2 regions of the Faecalicatena contorta genome follow, and region 1 is predicted to be linked to the other one. Evidence: riboswitches for the same ligand, from Rfam matches in the RefSeq annotation. Region 1 holds a riboswitch; the other holds the start of a gene.
The links. Region 1 has a riboswitch for FMN ahead of ribD (bifunctional diaminohydroxyphosphoribosylaminopyrimidine deaminase/5-amino-6-(5-phosphoribosylamino)uracil reductase RibD). Riboswitches for the same ligand answer to the same signal wherever they lie in the genome.

Region 1 (8,243 bases):
CATCTTCCAGGGCATATCCTTTAATCGTCAGTATCTCATGGGGGCACATAAGATACCAGTCGCTGTCTATATGATCCCGTGCCTGCTTCCAAAAATAATCCGGATAGCAGACTGCGGGAAATACATCGTGAGCCTTCATCCGCTCATCGCCGTTATTCGTCCTTAAATTCAAAAATTCCGGCAGGTCTCTGTGCCACACATCCAGATAAACCGCCACGGCCCCCTGCCGGACCCCGAGCTGGTCCACCGCCACAGCCGTGTCATTGGCGAGCCGTATCCAGCGGATCACACCGCCTGCAGCGCCCTCAAATCCACGGATAGAGCTGCCGCTTGCCCGGACCTTGCCAAAATACATGCCCATCCCACCGCCGTATTTACTGACCTTAGCAAAGTTATCAATGCTGCGGTAGATTCCATCCAGACTGTCCGGCACTGTGTCGATAAAACAGGAGGACAATTGGTGGTACGGCTTTCTCGCATTAGAAAGCGTCGGCGTTGCCATAGTCACTTTCAGCGTGCTGAGCATATCGTAGAAACGTCTGACCCAGATGCTTCTGTCTTTTTTCTCCTGCATCGCCAGATGCATTGCAATTCCCATGAACATTTCCTGGGGCGCCTCCAGCGGTTCCCCCGTCCTGCTGCAGATCGTATATCTCCCAAGCAGCAGCTCCAGACTGGAAAATGTAAACAGATCATTCCTTTTCTTACAAAGCCATGTCTCAAACTCCCCGATCTCTTCCTGGGAATAGTTCTCTAATATATATTTTCCATAAAGCCCCTGTTCCGTAAGCCAGCATATTTTTTCATAAAAGCTGTGGATATGAAATGCCTGCATCTGCCTGTCCAGCTGAAGATCAAAACTGAGCATTCTGATCCTGGCAGCAATCATCTCCCACTTTGGCGCCTCCTGTGTCGTCAGCTCCGCACATGCTTTTACGAGTACAGCCAGTTTTTCCAGATCCGTCAGCCCAGGGCTTAAAAGCGCCTGAAATCTGGCATTCAGCTGCTCCAGCTCGTATTCCTCCTGGATAAATTCCTTCTGAATGCCGGCCAATACGCCTGAAACCCCGGGTATACTTTCTAATTCTGCTGCAATCCGCTGGCGGGATATCCTTCGTCTTGCCCTTCCCTCCCGGTACAGGATATAGCTCTTCAGCTCCTTATAATAATTCTCCTCCATCAGAGTCCGTTCAACAAAATCCTGGATTTCCTCCACAGATATGGCCCGTTCTCCTGCATTTACATCGTCCGGAAACTTCGACTCAATTCTGTCCAGAAGCCTGTTGCTTTCTGATTCCGCAATAGAACTGCCCACACTGGAAAAGGCACGCCCTATCGCATTTTTAATTTTCTCCGGGTCATACACAGCCAGAGCTGCATCTCTCTTATAAATCTTCATAGAATTCTCAAGCCTTTCACACCATATATTTTCACATACTTGCACAATCTATTGTGCCATGTAGAACATATTACCACAACATATCGTTGTTATCAATATACAGATTCTTACATTGTGAGACGAATAGTAGCAGTTCAGGCAAGCCTGAACTGTTACGGCGAATGTTTTAATCCACGTTCGGTTATTTCACAGAGTACCACATATCTTGAAATTAGTCTTCTTGCTGAAGGTAAATTCTATTCGGAATACATAAGATTTTACTTTGATATCATCTATAAACCAAAAATACTCCCAGTCAGGAAGACAGATCAATTAATATTCTGATCCGTCTGCCCGGCCGGGAGCAGTTTTTTATCTCTCACCCTCGCAGAACATGAATTACAAGATGCCCTGGAGCGTGTCTGAAGCATCCTTTTATTTCACCAGATACACATCCGCCTGATTCACGCCCATACTGAGAGCTCTGTCATGATCATTTACATAGATATCAATATGATTCCCTTTCACTGCACCTCCGCAGTCCTCCGCTGTGAATACATGTCCCCCAATAATAACCTGCGTCCCATAAGGAATCACACTCGGATCCACCGCAATCGTCTGTCCTTCCACAACCGGAGTTCCTGTTGCTGTAATGCCTGTCTCCACGTCACAGCATACCTCACAGGAACAGTAATAAGTCAGCTGGTAATCTCCCAGATACTCTCCGTACATATCATCTGTGGCATTCACTTCCCCAATGCTGCTGGCAAAACCGCCGCCCACACTGTCATCCAGGACTTTCACCGCCCACACTGCCTCGGATGTATCCACATTCCCCTGGACGATTCCATAATCTGATCCCATGGCCTCAACGGTCTTTCCGTCTCCCGCATAGATCACAACATGGTGAATATAACCGTCCTTTGCGTAGAATATCAGATCTCCCGGCTGTGCATCCTCCACGGCAATCTTTGTGCCATACTGTGCCTGATCCTCCGCCACTCTCGGCAGATTGTATCCATACTCTTTAAAAATACTCTGTACGAACCCGGAGCAGTCTGCACCTTCTGTAAGGCTGGTTCCGCCCCAGACATAAGGATTGCCGATAAACTGTGAGGCAAACTCTAAAACAGACTGTCTGACACTGCTGCCTGGTACCCCTGATTTTACGGAAGTCAATGTGTAATAGCAGGCCTTGTTCTTTTCCGGTTCTATGATCTCGCTGGCAGTCGGGAAGTTTTCTTCTCCCTTCTCCTCCACAGTCTTATTCACTTCATTCCCTGTCTTAAGATACTTTTTATTTACAAATCCTCTCACATCGCCTGATTCAATATAAACCCACTCTTCATTCTCGTCGGCAAGTACATAGCACAGGCTGTCTGCCTTCAACGTTCCTACAATCCTGGTATTCGTGTCTTTGCCTTCTCTGACGTTGAGCAGTCCGATGGTTGTCAGTGCATATTTCTTGTCAATAACGGTCCTGTTCACCGTTGAATGTGTATGTAAAAACGCGTTATTCTCATTCTGGGGAATTAACTCCTTCGCAACAGAAACCACGCTTTCTATTCCAGTATACTTTGTCTTTGTTCTCTCGGCCTTTTTCTTCGCCCTGTCCTGATACTTTGTTAAAAGCTTCTGTGCATCGTCTCCCCGCAGAACCTCATCCGCTTTCACGAAACCGCGGACCGTGCCTGATTCCACATACAGCCAGCCGTCCTCCTCTTCCTGAAGTACATACAGAAGTCCGTTTGTATTCAAAGAACCAACTGCTCTCGCATTCTCTGTCATCTCTTCACGCACGGATAATTTTGCTTTCGCAAAAGCATACCTTCTTGCCACCGTCCAGAACCGGAAGTCCTTCTTAATTTCGGGAAGCTTAAAAATCTGCTGACCGGCAATCAAGGCCTGATTGTTAGAATGGTCCTGCGCAGCAGGTGCCTCCTGGGCATCTCCGGAATTATTGCCCTCATTCTCCCCATCACTGCCGCTTTCACCGGAATCCGATGGTTTCTGTGTATCTCCGCTCTCCTGGTCTGAACCGTCCTGGCTGCCTCCGGTATTTCCATTGTCGGAGGTGCCGCCATTCTCTTCTTTATCCCCGTCGTCTTTTCCATCTTCGTCATCGCTGCCAGGCTTGTCCGTTGTATTACCGCCCGGTTTATCAGTTGTATTATCTCCCGGTTTATCCGGTGTATTGTCACCTGGCTTATCCGGTGTATTATCCCCTGGCCGGTCACTCCCGTCACCGCCCGGTTTCTCCTCAGGCTTTTCTTCCACCCGCTCTCCTGTAACCGGGTCTACCTTCTGATTTGTCTTACTGTCATGTAAAAACTTGGTCTCCTCATCCTGATAAACGGTGCCGTCCTCCAGCATCTTGAGCACCTCTTCCGAGATATCCACCATTGTTCCGCTTCCGTCAACCGCCGCTGCCTGACGGGCCTCTTCGGGCTGTTCAGTGTCATTTGGCTGCTCTGTATCTTCCGACTGCGCACCGTCCTGTCCCTCTCCGCCTTCCTGTTCCTGCTGTAACGGATCATTCATGCCTGTATCGGCTGCCATAACGGATGCCGGCTGTACAGCCATCATTCCTGCCGACAAGACAACTGCCAGCATTCTTTTGTACTCTTTTGCTTTCATTCTAATTATTCCTCCCGCAAATTCACTGCAATTCTCTATAGGTCTCATACCTCTGCGTAATCATCATTCTCCCGGCTATGGCAGCCCCCCTAAAACTTCCAACGCCGTCCGCCTGTTAAGGCAGAAACTCGCAAAAAAGAGCTTTGCTCTGTATCTTCCTTGTATCTATCTCCTATGAGATCATTATTCTTATATTGTACTCCCTGGCGGGAATGAATGCAATCATATTTTCCCCTCATTACTGTGCAATTTTTTTATTTCTTCTCGGCATTACTGCTTATTCAATTTTGGAATCATCATACGATAAATTGGAATACCCTATTTCCTCTAAATTCCATAAACTATATTGACAGTTCGTACCTGCCCCACTATAATAAATTTAATTGAATAACAAACTATCTTCAGGGCAGGGTGCAATTCCCTACCGGTGGTACAGCCCACGAGCCGCAAGGTATGATTCGGTGCAACTCCGAAGCCGACAGTAAAGTCTGGATAAAAGAAGATGAAAAGTAAACATGCTTTTTATATACTCTGAGATGATTCTATCATTTCAGAGTTTTTTGTTTAGATCGCATAAATTACCTTTTTAAATGTCTTGGATAGATTTTATTCAAGGCATTTATTTTTTTCGGAGGTGATGATATGGATAATTTAAAACACATGCAATCCGCATTGGCGCTTGCAAAAAAGGGCTGTGGGTTTGTGAATCCGAATCCAATGGTCGGGGCTGTTATTGTAAAGAACGGCAAGGTGATCGGGCAGGGCTGGCATGAATACTTCGGGGGGCCGCATGCTGAAAGAAATGCCCTTCGTAACTGTACGGATTCCCCGGAAGGGGCCGTCCTGTACGTAACCCTGGAGCCCTGCTGCCACTACGGGAAAACTCCCCCCTGCACCGAGGCCATAATCCGCAGTGGAATAGCAAAAGTGGTGATCGGCACGCTGGATCCCAATCCGGTCATGGCAGGAAAAAGTGTTGAGATCTTACAAAACAATCAGATCCAGGTTGAGGTTGGCGTTCTGGAAGAGGACTGCAGAAAACTGATAAAGGTATTCCGCAAATTCATAACAACAAAAAATCCCTTTGTCCTAATGAAATACGCTATGACAATGGATGGAAAAATCGCCACTTACACCAAACGCTCAAAATGGATAACCGGCAAGGAGGCCAGACAGCGGGTGCATCAGACAAGGCATGCTTTTTCAGCAATTATGGTGGGCGTGAATACGGTCATATATGATAATCCATCGTTAACCTGCCGTCTGGAAAATGGCAGGAGTCCGGCCCGGATCATTTGTGACACACACCTGCGGACTCCCCTGGAATCAAATGTTGTCCAGACAGCCGGTTCCGTCACAACCTTTCTGGCTACCAGCAGCAAAGATGAAGGGAAACGGAGACAATACCTGGAAAAAAACTGCGCACTGATAGACGTGAAGGAAATAGACGGCCATATAGACCTTACAGACCTTATGGCTGACCTGGGCAGCCGGAATATTGACAGTGTTCTCTTAGAGGGCGGCAGTACTTTAAACTGGAGTGCCTTAGACCAAAAGATCGTGGATGAGACAGAGATTTATATCGCCCCCAAACTTTTCGGCGGTGCAGCCAGCACTCCTGTGGGTGGAAACGGCGTTGCTTTTCCGAACGAAGCTTTTCAGCTAAAAACGTCTTCTGTTTCTCAGATCGGGGATGATTTTCTTATCGAAAGTGAGGTGATATATCCATGTTCACTGGAATCATAGAGGAAGTTGGAAATATTTCCGGTATACATAAAAAGGGGAATTCTGTTCGATTGATTATCTATGCAAAAACAATCCTGGAAGATATCAAAACCGGAGACAGTATCGCTGTGAACGGCATCTGCCTGACTGCCGCTGCTCATGGGGCATCCTCGTTTACCGCAGATGTCATGCACGAAACGCTAAGCAGGACGGCCCTCTCCGGCCTGAAGCAGGGAAGTCCCGTTAATCTGGAAAGAGCAATGCCGGCAGGCGGGCGGTTTGGCGGACATATCGTTACAGGCCATATTGACGGCACAGGGACTATTTCTAAAATTCAAAAGGATACGATTGCTGTATGGTACACAATTCAGACAACCGATAAAATCGCGCGGTACATTATTGAAAAAGGTTCTATTGCGATAGACGGGATCAGTCTTACGGTTGCAGCGGTATCCGGAAACAGTTTTCGTGTCTCTGTGATCCCCCATACTCTGGCACATACAGCACTAATCACAAAAAGGAACGGCGATACCGTCAATCTTGAGAATGACTGTATCGGTAAATATGTGGAGAAGCTTCTGGGCAAAGAAGATACATCTATGATAACAAAAGAGTTTCTACTTAAAAATGGATATTAGGAGGGCATTCAAAATGAAGCTGGATTCAATAAAAAAAGCGGTCGAAACATTACAGGCAGGAAAATTAATTCTCGTCATGGACGATGAAGACAGAGAAAATGAGGGCGATCTTATATGTGCAGCCGAGTACGCAACAACAGAAAATGTTAACTTTATGGCGAGCTTTGCAAAGGGATTAATTTGCATGCCAATGAGCAGAGAAATTGCAGAGCGGCTTATGCTGCCCCCTATGGTTGAGAAAAATTCAGATAACCACGATACTGCTTTCACAGTATCCATTGACCACAAAGATACCACCACCGGCATTTCCGCCGGGGAAAGAGGTTTTACTGCCCGCATGTGTGTATCAGAGCATGCCTCTGCAGCAGATTTCCGCCGTCCCGGCCATATGTTTCCTCTAATAGCAAAAGAGGGCGGAATTTTAGCGAGAAACGGACACACAGAGGCAACTGTTGACCTTATGCGTCTGGCTGGTTTGAAAGAATGCGGGCTTTGCTGCGAAATCATGAGAGACAACGGGGAGATGATGAGAACTTCTGAGTTGAAAAAGTTCGCGGAAAAATACAGTCTGCCATACATTACAATTAAAGAATTACAGGAGTATAGAAAAACAAAAGAAGTTTTGGTAGAATGTGTCTCCGTTACAAGTATGCCCACAAAATATGGGGATTTCACCGCTTACTGTTATGTCAACAAGTTAACCAGGGAACACCATATGGCCCTGGTAATGGGCGATATATCAAGCGGAAATGACATATTATGCCGTGTTCATTCAGAGTGCCTGACTGGTGATGTATTTGGCTCGCTGCGCTGCGACTGCGGGCAGCAATTGGATCAGGCAATGAGAATGATTGCGGAAAAAGGAACCGGCGTGCTACTGTATATGCGGCAGGAAGGACGGGGAATCGGCCTAGTTAATAAAATGAAGGCATATCAATTACAGGAGAATGGATTAGATACCATAGATGCCAACCTTGCATTAGGATTCCAGGGAGATCTTAGAGAATATTATACCGGGGCACAGATTCTGCGCGATTTAGGTATTAAATCCCTAAATCTGCTGACAAACAATCCGGATAAAGTATATCAGCTTGAGGATTACGGAATATCCATTACGAAGCAGCTTCCGATAGAAATCGAGGCAACCGAATATGACCGGTTCTATTTAAAGACAAAGCAAACACGTATGGGACACACATTAAACATCGAGGAGGGAAAATCATATGGGCATAAATAACATAAAAACATATGAAGGAAAGTTAGTTTCTGAAAATATTAAAGTAGGCATTGTAGCGGCAAGATTCAACGAGTTTATTACATCCAGGCTGCTGGCCGGAGCAATCGATGGATTAAGACGCGAAAATGTAAAAGAAAACGATATAGAAATTGCATGGGTGCCTGGCGCTTTTGAGATTCCCCTGATCGCCTCAAAAATGGCCAAAAGTAAACGGTATGACGCCATAATTTGTTTAGGGGCAGTCATCCGGGGAAGCACCAGCCATTATGATTATGTATGCAGCGAGGTTTCAAAGGGCATCGCACATGCAAGCCTGGCCAGCGATATTCCCGTCATGTTTGGTGTTCTTACAACTGATACAATCGAACAGGCGATAGAACGTGCAGGTACAAAGGCTGGCAATAAGGGATTCGAATGTGCGCAGGGAGCAATCGAAATGGTGAATTTGATCCGCTCTATGGATTAGAATTGTGCAAAAATGTCCGTACAGCAAAAGTTTATAGCTGTACGGACATTTAACCGCAAAATTTATCGTATATCTTTCCTTTTTATTATTTTGAAATAATCTCTCAGCTACGCCTCATCCTCACTGTTCTTCATATATTTTATCATCTGATCGGCCACATTT
Region 2 (8,243 bases), 680 kb from region 1:
CATTTGAAGAGGCCGGAATTCAGGCAATTGAGGCCGGGCTGGATGTAGAGTATCCGAGACCGAAAGGGTTCCATTACTGCATGAAAGAAGCGGTAAATGACGGGCGACTGAGCATATCTGTGATCGATCAGGCGGTGGAGAGAGTTCTGAGAATGAAGTTTGAAATGGGTATTTTTGAAAACCCTTATCCGGATTTAAGAAAACTAAAAAAGACATTACATTTAGAAGAAACAGAGCGGCTGAATGAGAAGATAGCGGAGGAAAGTTTTATTTTATTGAAAAATGAGAACAAAGTTCTTCCACTGTCAAAACAGATAAAAAAACTTGCGGTAGTTGGTCCTCATGCGGACAACATCCGTAGCTTGTTCGGGACATTTTCTTATCCTGCAGTAATCGATATGACGATGTCCAGAGAGGAAGATGGGCAGGACTTTGAGGAACCGGGAGTCATTATCTATGATATTGATCAGGATTATATAGGACAGGTTCGTGATACCTCACCCAGGGTAAATAAGCGGATACAGAAAGATTTTCCGAAAGCAAAAACACTTTATCAAAAATTAAAAGAATATCTTCCTAACACAGAGGTGGTATTTGCAAAGGGGATAAACTGTGCAGGAACTGAACTTGGCGGAATGGAAGAGGCAGTGCGTGCTGCGGCCGATTCCGATGTAGTCTTGCTGACGCTCGGAGGTAAAAATGGCTGGGGAAGTACTTCCACGGTTGGGGAGGGCGTGGATGCTACCGACATTGATCTGCCGGGAGCACAGGAGGAATTTGCGAGAAAAATTTACGGATTACATAAGAAAACAGTCGTACTTCATTATGACGGACGTCCCCTGTCAAACGAGTTTACCGCGTCACATTTCAATGCTATCGTGGAAGTATGGCAGCCGGGAGAAATGGGAAGCAGCGCTCTGTGCAGATTGCTTTTCGGCGAGGTGAATCCGTCTGGGCGTCTTCCGGTCACTGTGGCAAGAAATGCAGGACAGCTTCCGATTTACTATGGCCTTCCGAGAGGAAGCGGCTATGTTGCAGCTGGGCACACCGGAATGATTCGGAATAAAAACGGATATATCAATGATACGGCAGAGCCTCTCTATTATTTCGGACATGGGTTGAGCTACACTTCTTTTGAGTATTCTGATATGAAAATCGAGGAAAAGGTCGTTAGTGCGTCGTCTGTCATCAAGGTGGAAGCACGGATTAAAAATACAGGTGGCTGTGACGGAACAGAAGTTGTCCAGATGTATTTTACAGATGCCGTATCGCAGATGGTGCGTCCGACAATGGAACTGGCCGGATTCGTGAGAGTGGAATTGAAAAAGGGCGAAGAAAAGAAAGTGCGGTTTGAGATGAAGGTGTCTCAGTTTGCCTTCTTGGACCGTGACATGCAATGGTTTGTGGAAAAGGGGAATTACATCATTTCGCTTGGAGCGTCCTGCAGGGATATCCGTCTTCAGGAACAGTTGCAAGTAGCTGACAGTGCAGTAATCGACGGTAGAACGAGAGGATTTTATGCAAAGGCGGAAGTATTACAGAACATTAGCAGGAGGAGTAAGCCATGAAATTTACAGAGGGATTCTGGGAAAAGAGCGAGGCTGCTCACGCATGTTATGCGGTACAGGCGTACGAAGTGGAAGAAATAGAAAACGGCATGAGGGTGATTGCTCCGTTCCGGACCATCTGCAGCCGCGCAGGCGCATTGGACGTCGGAACGCTGACGTTTGAGTTTACCTCAGCCGGCGAGGATATTATTTCCGTAAGATGTTTTCATTTTGAAGGATACGAAAAGAGAGAACCCCGGTTTATGCTGAATAGAGAAAAATGTAAAGTAAATATAGACATCAGCGAGGATGAGGCGGTGATGTCAGCAGGGAATGTTAGTGTACATGTGGGACTAAAAGAGTTCTATATCAGCTACAAAAGAAACGGGAAAGATATGACATCATGTGGGTTTAAAAATGTCGGATACATGAGACATGACAGAAAAAATTCAACCAAGTACCCGGAGACAAATTATCTTGCTGAGGACTACAATCCTTATATTGTCTCAGAGTTTTCACTGGCAGCGGGAGAATGTGTTTATGGTCTTGGTGAAAGGTTTACCGCATTTGTAAAAAACGGTCAGACTGTAGACTGCTGGAACGAGGACGGGGGAACTTCATCGCAGATTAGTTACAAAAATATTCCGTTCTATATAACGAATAAAAATTACGGAATCTATGTGGATCACAGCACAGACGTGTCCTTTGAGGTTGCGAGCGAAAAGGTAGAAGCAGTCGGCGTCTCCGTAAAAGGAGAGGAGATGCGTTATTATGTGATTGGCGGAAGTTCTATGAAAAAAGTGATTGAGCACTATACGAGTCTGACGGGCAAACCGGCACTTCCTCCGGCATGGTCGTTCGGACTCTGGCTGAGTTCATCCTTCACGACTGATTATGATGAGAAAACTGTTAACTCATTTATCGAGGGGATGAAAGCGCGGGATCTGCCGTTTGACGTATTCCATTTCGACTGCTTTTGGATGAGAGGCCTGCACTGGTGTGATTTTGAATGGAATGAGAAAACATTTCCGGATGTGAGGGGAATGTTAAAGCGATATAAAGACAAAGGGTTGAAAATATGCGTATGGATTAATCCCTATGTAGCACAGGGAACGGGATTCTTCCGGGAGGGGTTGAAGAAAGGCTATTTCCTAATGCGCGCCGATGGTTTGGGCGTAAAGCAGGTGGATAACTGGCAGCCTGGAATGGCAGTCATTGATTTTACGAACCCGGAAGCTGTGATTTGGTATCAGGAAAAACTGAAAGAACTGCTGGATATGGGAGTCGATTGTTTTAAATCAGATTTCGGTGAAAGGATTCCTGTTGATGTGACTTATGCAAACGGAGCAGATGCATGGGGAATGCATAATTATTATACATTATTATATAATCAGACGGTATTTGAATTGTTAAAGAGAGAAAGAGGAGAAAAGGAGGCAGTTTTATTTGCCAGAAGTGCGACGGTGGGAGGCCAAAGATTCCCCGTACACTGGGGAGGCGACTGTACAGGCACATATGAATCTATGGCAGAATCATTGAGAGGCGGCCTTTCCTTTATGCTCTCCGGTTTCAGTTACTGGAGCCATGATATTGGTGGATTTGAACTGGCAGCCGATGCAGATGTATATAAAAGATGGCTGCAATTCGGGCTGCTTTCCACTCACAGCAGACTACATGGCTCCAAAAGCTACAGGGTGCCATGGTTGTTCGACGAAGAATCTGTGGAAGTGTGCAGAGAATTTACGAAACTGAAATTGAAGTTGATGCCTTACATCTACAGTATGGCAGTGGAGTCGCACAAGACGGGAATTCCTGTGATGCGACCGATGATCCTGGAATATGAAAATGATCCTGCAGTAAAATATCTCGATATGCAGTATATGCTTGGAGACCGTCTTCTGGTAGCGCCGATTTTTAATAAAGAGGGAATCGGAGAGTATTATTTGCCGAAAGGTGTGTGGACGCACCTTCTGAACGGAGAACGGAAAGAAGGAGGACGCTGGTACCGGGAAACATACGATTATCATTCCCTGCCTTTATTCGTGGCCGAGAATTCGCTTCTCCCGATGGGAAGCAATGAAAAAACAGCCGGGTATTCCTTCGCGGAAAATGTGCAGATCGGTATCTATGAATTACGGGAGGGAGAGAAAGCAGAATGCCGGATCCCCGACAAAGATGGTAATATTGTGCTGAATGTGAGGGCATATGCGGATAAAGATAAGATTTATTTGTCTAGTTGTGGGAAAAATGAAAGGATAACATATGTACTTTACAATGTTCCTGAAATCCGGAGCATAAGTGGAGGGACGGTGCAGTACGATAAGGAGAGGCGAAGCGCTGTTGTTGCAGCGGACGGGGAGCAGTTGATTTTGGGGAAATAAAAAACAGGAAGATTTTTGTATTCCCAAATGAGGAGAACCTCTCTAGCGAATGAAGCCTTCCTTAGATTTTTGAATATCTTTTTCCGCAGATTTCAATACAATCTTGCATTTGATTTGTTTTTAGTCCATCTTTGCCAATACAGAACAATGATTATATGCAGATTTTAAGGAAACTCGATTTGAATCACCTAATTTCACAGCTCGTTTTTCAATACAGGTTATATATACTATGTCAAAATGCTCAAGTGTGATAAAGAAATACACAAGAAGCTGATAGGCAGCTGCCCACTATTCCTTAAAATTAAAAGAAAATAAATAGAACTTCTCAGGCTTATATGGTAAAATGCAAATACAAATCGACAATCCAGAATTTAAGGGAAGAATGTTGTGTATAGTCGGCAACGGTCTACCCGTTTACGAGAGCTGTGAATGGATAAACCGTTTTATATTAATTTTATTGGATACGTTGGAGGCGTTAATACTACAAATATTTATTCGTTTAGAGGAGTGTTAAAAATGTTAAATAAGTTACATTTATCAATGATAGAGTTATATCGTGGGGACGCAAAGAGGATTCAGCATTTTTGCAAGGTTCACAGTTATGCGAAACTAATTGCTGAAACAGAAAATGTAGATGGGAAATGTCTGTTCATTCTTGAAGCTGCAGCCCTGACTCACGACATAGGGATTCACATATGTGAAGAAAAGTATGGGGATTGTAGCGGAAAATTACAGGAAAAAGAAGGCCCTGCAATAGTAAAAAAGTTACTTAAAGATTTGGGGTTTGAAGATTACGTATCTGAAAGAGTTCAGTATCTGATAGCAAATCATCATACGTACGATAATATTGATGGAATAGACTATCAAATACTTGTTGAAGCGGATTTTCTTGTAAATATCATGGAGGATAACCTGTCAAAAACAGCGGCTTTAAATGCGTATAATCATATTTTCAGAACAGAATGTGGAAAGCAGATTTGTAAAGTAATGTTTGGACTTTGTTAGCCGTAAATTACTATTTGAGGGAAAAATTATTGGAAAATCTGCCAAAACATGAAGATGATGGATACTCAAAAAATGATCTTAAAGGTTTACGAATCAGTGAACCCGGAACGTATCCGTCAGCAAATGAAAAAACTAAATAAGAAGCCAATGGAAGAGGAAAAACAGAGGGCTGTAATCTGATTTCTGCAGATATAAATCCGAATTTTTGATAGCCTTTACGGCAGAATTCACAGCAACGTTTACGACAAATTTACGACATTTCGAAGATTACTTATAACGAGATACAAAGATCTACGTGAAATTTTTGGCAAAATTGACCAAAAAAACTGCTTGCATAACCACATACAATGGGTTATAATAACCTATAGAATAGAATGAATTCTTCGGGGTCGGGTGCAATTCCCAACCGGCGGTATAGTCCGCGACCCACTGCCATAATGACAGCGGTTGAACTGGTGTAATTCCAGTACCGACAGTAAAGTCTGGATGAGAGAAGAAATTGATGCCGTAAAAGCGTAATCTTAACCCCGGAATTATCATCCGGGGTTTTTATTATGTCTGAGACACGATCTCCATGAAGATTTTCTTTCTTTTCAATTCAAATCATTTGTATAATTAAAGGAGAGAAACGACTATGAACACAGAAAGTAATGTAGTACAAAAGTCACAATCTAAAATTGGAATCCGTACAATCGCACAGATCGGAATGTTATCAGCCATTGCAACGGTATTGATGCTGTTCGAAATCCCGCTTCCATTTGCGCCCGCATTTTATCAGATTGATTTCAGTGAGGTTCCGGTACTGGTAGGATGTTTTGTAATGGGGCCGCTGGCAGGAGCCGTGATTGAGCTTGTAAAGATTTTGTTAAACCTGGTGATTAATGGGACGATCACTGCCGGTGTCGGTGAAGCTGCAAACTTTTTAATCGGATGTGCATTATGTGTGCCGGCAGGACTGATTTACAAGAAAAAGCGCACCAGATCAAGTGCAATTATCGGACTAACCGCAGGGACTATTTTTATGACGGCGATCGGATGCGTACTGAATGCATTTATCCTTCTTCCGGCATATGCGGCAGCGTTTGGGATGCCGATCGATGCGCTGGTGGATATGGGATCGGCTATTAATGCAAGTATTACTGGTCTTACCACATTCGTTATGTTTGCTGTGGCGCCGTTCAATCTATTAAAGGGTGTGCTGGTATCCCTGATTGTATTATTGATTTATAAAAAGATCAGCCCGATCTTTCGGATGCGGTAATAAGGAGTCAGGCAAGTAAAATAATTTTATAATGAGAAGATGATAAAATAAGATGCGGCTGCCATTCGGGGATTCAAGTCCCCGGTTGGCAGCCTTTTACCTGCCCAAAAGAGCCACTGACCGGTTTTCTGTAGACTTTCTTTTTTATTTTGGATAAGATAAATACAGAAAAGGAAACAATTCAATTAAAGGCAGGAGGAAACGGATATGAAGGTGGAGATCGAAAAAGTAGGGATAGAGACGGAAGAATCTGCCAGGATCCGCGTGCATGAGGAAAGCGAGAGTACGAAAAGGCTGGCTCAGTTTATTGAACAGGAAAGATATAAGTTTCTGATATTAACCTGCAACAAGGACGATAAGATTTATCAGATTAAGTGCAGAGAAATTTACTACATCGAATCTATGCAGGAGGTACAGTATATCCATACCAGGGAGGATATTTATTCTACGAGGAAGCGTCTTTATGAGCTGGAGGGACTGCTTCCGCCGGAATTTGTCAGGGCATCCAAATCGGTGCTTCTGAATATGGCGAAAGTGGAGGTCTATAAGCCGTCAGTCGGTGGGATTATGATTGCAGAATTTGCAAATGGCGACGTTACCTATATTTCAAGGAAATATTTAAAAGGACTCAGAGCCAAGATTAAGGAGGGATTGTTATGAAAGAAAACAGGATTTCTGAAGAGACAAGAGAGAAGATTTATCAGGGATGCTTTTTGGGGCTGCTTCTTTTTGCGAGTACTGCGCTGTTTTTGAGTCTTAGAAAAGATATGAACGAGGTGGGCCGGATACTGCCATTTATTCCCGCAGCCCTGGCAGGATATCTGGTGATCGGCAATCTGCTGGTTTGGCTACATTACCTGCCGGAGAAGGGAAGGGTCAGCAGCTGGTTTAAAGGGGCGGCAGCTGTGTACTGGATCGATTTGATCGCTGTCGGTTTTGTATTGCTGTCCTTTATAGTGTCGGAGTCCTGGCGGCACATCATTCTGGTGAATGCGGCAGTGGTTCTGGTCTGCTGGATACTGGATTACCGTTCTGTTTTGAAAATTGCGAAAGAGCTGAATGGCAGAACTGTCAAAGGCAGATACCTGGTCGTTGATCTGGATGAATGCCCAAAAGGAGCGGAGGCTTTTTGCCGGGAAATAGAAGATTATTGCAGGAAGAATAAAATTAAGCTGGAATTTCTGCAAAGGGAGAAACCGGCAGTCATTCTGATGGATGGGGAGAAATATGAGGTCACACTGGATTTCTTTTACTCACAGTTTGGCCCTATGTATGCACTGAAATTCAGAAAAGACGGATAGCTCAAGGCAAAAAAATAGCGGAAAAAAGCCCGGATGCGGCGCTTTCTTAAGGGAGGGCGCCGCATCCGTTTTTTAGGATTTTTTAAACACACGCAAGTTAATTTTTTTGAAAATGGGCGGACCACACAAAAAGTGCCTGATTTACTCATTCGTTTTTTTTACCGCGCTTGTATTATACACTTATTAAAAGTAAAAGGAGATTTCACAATGACTGCATTATTAGTGGCTGAAGATGTAACGAAGACCTATGAAAAGGCGCAGTACCCAAGCCTGAATAAAGTATCCTTTCGCGTAGAAAGAGGGGAGTTTGTCGGCATTATGGGCGCCTCTGGTTCGGGGAAGACCACCCTGCTGAATGTCCTTTCTACCATAGATACGCCCACAAGCGGGAATATCTGGATCAAAGGCGTTAACTTAAAGAAACTGGCAAACACAAGCGCTGCTGATTTTCGAAGGGACAATCTGGGATTTATCTTTCAGGAATATTTTCTACTGGACAGTCTTACCATCCGGGAAAATATATCTGTTCCCCTTACTTTAATGAAACTGCCGCCGGAACAAATCGAAAGTATGGTGTGGAACCTGGCTGGGAGATTTGGAATAGCATCACAACTGAATAAATATCCGGGTGAACTGTCCGGCGGCCAGAGGCAGCGGGCGTCGGCAGCAAGGGCGATTGTGAAACAGCCGGAGATCTTATTTGCCGATGAGCCTACGGGGGCGCTGGATTCCAATTCGGCTACGGAAT

Region 2: linked by a shared signal. The riboswitch ahead of MWG26_RS17845 (ECF transporter S component) and the one ahead of ribD (bifunctional diaminohydroxyphosphoribosylaminopyrimidine deaminase/5-amino-6-(5-phosphoribosylamino)uracil reductase RibD) in region 1 are both predicted to bind FMN.

The regions. Positions count from the first base shown of each region.
Region 1 is NZ_BQNQ01000001.1:4,666,333-4,674,575, forward strand. It holds gene MWG26_RS20855 (ribonucleoside-diphosphate reductase subunit alpha) at 1-1,399, opposite strand, end outside; gene MWG26_RS20860 (NlpC/P60 family protein) at 1,814-4,015, opposite strand; FMN riboswitch at 4,409-4,523, shown strand; gene ribD (bifunctional diaminohydroxyphosphoribosylaminopyrimidine deaminase/5-amino-6-(5-phosphoribosylamino)uracil reductase RibD) at 4,658-5,761, shown strand; gene MWG26_RS20870 (riboflavin synthase) at 5,743-6,378, shown strand; gene MWG26_RS20875 (bifunctional 3,4-dihydroxy-2-butanone-4-phosphate synthase/GTP cyclohydrolase II) at 6,392-7,615, shown strand; gene ribH (6,7-dimethyl-8-ribityllumazine synthase) at 7,617-8,081, shown strand; gene MWG26_RS20885 (Crp/Fnr family transcriptional regulator) at 8,189-8,243, opposite strand, start outside.
Region 2 is NZ_BQNQ01000001.1:3,990,137-3,998,379, reverse strand. It holds gene MWG26_RS17860 (beta-glucosidase family protein) at 1-1,568, shown strand, start outside; gene yicI (alpha-xylosidase) at 1,565-3,928, shown strand; gene MWG26_RS17850 (HD domain-containing protein) at 4,445-4,933, shown strand; FMN riboswitch at 5,309-5,435, shown strand; gene MWG26_RS17845 (ECF transporter S component) at 5,568-6,194, shown strand; gene MWG26_RS17840 (LytTR family DNA-binding domain-containing protein) at 6,402-6,854, shown strand; gene MWG26_RS17835 (DUF4318 domain-containing protein) at 6,851-7,495, shown strand; gene MWG26_RS17830 (ABC transporter ATP-binding protein) at 7,703-8,243, shown strand, end outside.